Regions from separate parts of the Candidatus Manganitrophus noduliformans genome, predicted to be linked through region 1. Evidence: riboswitches for the same ligand, from Rfam matches in the RefSeq annotation. Region 1 holds a riboswitch; the other holds the start of a gene.

Region 1 (2,202 bases):
CATGAGATAAGCGGTCTCGACTTTGTAAGTCGTTTCGCCTCCATATCGGTTATTGCCGTCATAACGGAGACCGAAGTTCAAAATAAAAGGCAACTGGCGAAGTTGATAGAAACCATAACCGGCATGATTGACCGTGGTTTCGTCAACGCCATCGCCAAACTTGCCGTTCTGCGACTCATACTCGTAGCCGACGGTCAAGAGGTTGCGGCGGCCGAGGCGGAGGTCATGCCGCCAATCCAACCATTTTCTTGAGGTGTCGATTTCAGAACCATCGAATGTTGTATCATCCTCGTTGAAGCCGACCCTCAGATGCTGATCCCATTCCTCAATGACGGCGGTCTTCATGCCGAGCGTAGTGACCCATTGCCGATGATCCAGGACCAGATTCCGAACGTCGACCGGGCAGAAAAAAGTGTCCGGATCACAACCGTCCAGCTCGCTCTCCGAGTTGGTATAACGCCCCGTCCATTCAAGCCGCGTCTTCTCTGAAAGATCGGTCCCTAGCCGCGCGGAAAAAGCAGTATTCTCATATCCGTCGTCCTCGCGATTTCCAGCGAGTTCATTCGCCCGGGAGAATCCTCGGGTGTCAAACCGCGACGCCGAGAGGGAGTAATCGACCCGCTCTGTTGACCCGTTTAACCCCGCCGCCTCCCGAAAAGTACGATACGCTCCTGCCTCCAGCGAGAGAAAGCCTGACGGAGGGCCCTCTCCTTTTTTTGTAAAGATCTGAATGACCCCGCCGAGGGCGTCCGATCCGTATAGTGTACTCTGCGGACCGCGGATCACCTCAATCCGTTCGATATTCTCCACGGTAAGATCCGCAAAATCGAACGCACCCGTGGTGGGGCTATTGACCGGAACGCCATCGATCAGGACAAGCGTATGATTGGACTCCGTTCCGCGCAAAAACACCGAGCTTGTCGCTCCTGGCCCGCCCTGCTGTACCACCGTCAGACCCGGCACTTCACGCAGTGCTTCCTCGACGGTGGTGAGATGTTTCTCTTCGATCGTCTTTTCGTCGATGAGGGTAACGGAAGCGGCGGTCTCTTTCAACGGAACCTCCGTTTGGGTGGCCGTGACAAAAACCGGCGGAAAGGTGGGAATCTCTTCAGGGGATGTTTCTTCTGCGCCGGATACATTGGTGGTGACTGCAATCAGAACGAGAAATGAGCAAAACGCAATACGCCATTGGAACGGGGTCATCTATCCTCTCCCTTCGAAAGGTAAAATGTGATCCTGAAAGGCCCGGTCTCCTGGCTGAGGGCAACCTACTCCCACGCCTTCCCAGGGAGGAAATCGTTACTCGTTATTAGTTAAACGTTAAGCGTAAAAGAATTTACGATTCACGATTCACGAATAACGAAACCCCAGTGGCCGTTGTGGTTTCGTTCCCGTCACAGTTGCGGGGCAGCAGCGGTTTTGCACCGCTTTCCCGATCAACCCTTCAGGTTATTTGATTTAAATTCTGTCCAAAAAAAATCCCCGCCTTTCGAATGGAAAGGAGGGGATGGAATGAGTCCGCCCCCCGTCTTGACCATCGAAGACAGGCAGTGCTTTCCATTCAGGCAGGTCTTCTGGCTCTGGGACGATCTTACTCCCGACCCCTTCCCCCCCGGATATTTTATACGGAGAGTGGTGTTGGTCGGTTTCGCGTCCCATAACAGCGGCGGGTCCGCTCCCGATTTACACGGGATTCCCTTTTCAATCCCGACATGACGTCGGGATCACCTGAACGGGTTCTTTATCGAACGGGTAATCTATACCAGGGGGGCGGAACGAAATCAACAAAAAAATTGATCGGGGGCTTAGTCGTGGACGGAGAGGACAAATTCCTGATTAATATAGACAACGAATTCCGGCTGGATGAGGGTGAAAAAACGGACCGGCTGATTCAGATAATCCTTCATCCGGCAGAATCCTTCGGGAAGGTTGACAAAAACATCCCCCTCGATCTCATTGCCCCGGATCATCTTCAAAGAGACGGAATTCTTTTTTCCCAACGTCATGAGGTCGTCTTTTTCCAGCTGCGCCGGGACCTTCGCCACGACGATATGAGACCGATTGATCAGGAGGGTTCCCCCTTTCGTCCTCACGGGGATGAACTTTTTCTCCTCGTGCAAAAGATCCCCGACCTTTTGAAGCCCCGCATGGTGCGCCTCATAGAGCCGGAGAAAAACTTCCCCTTCGACCTCGCTCCCGTCG
Region 2 (2,202 bases), on a different contig from region 1:
GGCCATTCCCTTCCCGACCGGCAAGTCGGAGTAGAGAGAAAAAGCGTCTATCGTCTTCTTTCCAAACGAGGCTTGCGCAAGATGGAGCGCCTTCCGGACCTTCGGACCGAGTCGCCTCCGCTCCGATTCATTTTCCGGAGCGGCCCAGCTATAGCGGTTCACCGGACAGGAGACATGAAGGCGGACGCCGTCGATCGATCCTTGGGCCAACTCTCCGCAGCTTCCCGGAACGCGAACGAAAAAACTCACGGCATCCGCTCCTTCAAAAGCGCGATCAGTTTCCGGTTCTCGAATTCTCTCTTCACCGCCACCCTGAAGTACGACCGGCCGAGTCCGCGGAAGTTGCCGCAGCTCCGAATCAACACTTTTTCCCGGACCAACGACCGCCTCAGCGGCTCGACGCTTCGGCGGTCGGTCCGCCGGATCAGGAGGAAATTTGTTTCCGAAGGAATCGGCTCCAGGCCCCTGATCCGGCTTAACTCCTCAAAGAGCGATTTCTTCTCCCTCCGAAGACGCGTCCGGCTCTGTTCGACAAAGGCCTTCTCCCCGAGCAGCGACTCTCCCACGCGTAAGGCGCTCCCGTTCACGCTCCACGGCTCCTGAAAGCGGCGGAGTTTCTCAATGATCTTTTCAGAACCGACTGCGAATCCGAGTCTTAAGCCGGGGATGCTGAAGATTTTGGTAAAGGAACGAAGGACAATGACGTTTTTCGGAAGCGGCCGGCTTAGAAGGGAAGCATTCTCTTCATCGACGAAGTCGGCGTAGGCCTCATCGATGACAAAAAGAATCGAAGGATGCCGCTTGACCAGCCATGTCACGGCATCCGCGGAGAGACCGCTTCCAGTGGGATTGTTCGGGTTGCATAAGAAAACGAGGTCGATTTTGGATTGAACATGCGAGAGCGCTGAATTGAAATGATCGACCGTCGGGGATGGGGGCAGATGCGCAAATTGCATCCGGCAGCGTGCGGCTTGCGCCGCCGCTTCGTAATCCTGATAGGTCGGAGAGAAAATAAAGATAAAGCGAGGCGAGAGTGCTCTTGGAATTAAAAAGAGGAGCTCGGTCGAGCCGTTCCCGATCAAGATCCGATCTGTCGGCACCGAGAGAAGCGCACCGATCCGACGGCGCAGCCTTCTGCACTCCGGATCAGGATAGGTGGTGATCTGACGAAACGATTCTCGAAAAGTGCTCCAGACCTTCTTCGGAGGTCCGAAGGGATTGATGCTGGCGCTGAAATCGAGAATTTCCTCGGGCCGCCATCCGTACAAATCGCAGACCGAGGCGAGGTTGCCGCCATGACCGGTGTCCATGCGTCTTCTACTCCACGAGAGCGCGATGATGTCCGAAAGAGCGCGGAATTAAATTCCGCCTCCTCCGATGGACCCGTACCTGTCTGATCGATTGGCGTTGAGAATAAAGAGGGATGTCTTAAAAAGAAAATCCCCAGCTTCGGGATGGTAAAAGGCTGGGGATGAAAAGACCCACTCCTCCGTCTTGACCATCGAAGACAGATACGAGATAACATCCAGGCAGGTCTTCTGGCTTAGGGATCGTCCTACTCCTCACCCCTTCCCATCCTTCAAAATTCAGGACAGTGGTTTTTGGTGAGTTTCGTCCCCCATCACAGCGGCGGGTCCGCTCCCGATTCTCACGGGATTCTCTTTTCAATCCCGACATGACGTCGAGATCACCTGAACGGTTTTATTTCAACAACGGTCCGTTTATACCAGACCTGTTTGAGAAAAAGCAACAGAAAAATATATGGATGATCTTTCTTCCTGTTTAATAGAACTTGGGACTTCCTGTTTAATAGAACTTGGGACAATAGAGCCTACTCTCGCTCCTTTACACCGTTTTAAATAATACCTGATCGGATTGTCATAAGTTTTAACAAGCCTACTGCTGAACTCCTATCGCTGGAAAGTCGGCTTCAGCGCAATTTTGAATGATCAAAATCTCCGAACCGAACGACAGGGGTCCAAGGAGGGTCTTCATCAGAAAGTTTGTTCTGGCCTTCCAAATGAACACCCCGCTTAAAAACGCGAAGAAGAAAAAGCTTTGGCCTGTTGCTCAAATTGCTCGCGAAGCCGACCGCAAACCATTTGACACAGTTCGAATATGCTCACATCTGCAATGGAATAATAGACATGCAGCCCTTCCTTTCGCCGGCCCAACAGGCCCGCCTGGGTCAGCAGGTTAAGA

What was found. Region 1 has a riboswitch for cobalamin ahead of MNODULE_RS14435 (TonB-dependent receptor plug domain-containing protein). Riboswitches for the same ligand answer to the same signal wherever they lie in the genome.
Region 2: another riboswitch for cobalamin. It lies ahead of cobD (threonine-phosphate decarboxylase CobD); the one in region 1 lies ahead of MNODULE_RS14435 (TonB-dependent receptor plug domain-containing protein).

What each region holds. Positions count from the first base shown of each region.
Region 1 is NZ_VTOW01000002.1:1,108,765-1,110,966, forward strand. Features, by position in the region: gene MNODULE_RS14435 (TonB-dependent receptor plug domain-containing protein) at 1-1,203, opposite strand, end outside; cobalamin riboswitch at 1,227-1,459, opposite strand; cobalamin riboswitch at 1,548-1,747, opposite strand; gene MNODULE_RS14440 (hypothetical protein) at 1,806-2,202, opposite strand, start outside.
Region 2 is NZ_VTOW01000008.1:59,137-61,338, reverse strand. Features, by position in the region: gene MNODULE_RS22915 (GHMP family kinase ATP-binding protein) at 1-249, opposite strand, end outside; gene cobD (threonine-phosphate decarboxylase CobD) at 246-1,310, opposite strand; cobalamin riboswitch at 1,512-1,710, opposite strand; gene MNODULE_RS22905 (ArsR/SmtB family transcription factor) at 2,034-2,202, opposite strand, start outside.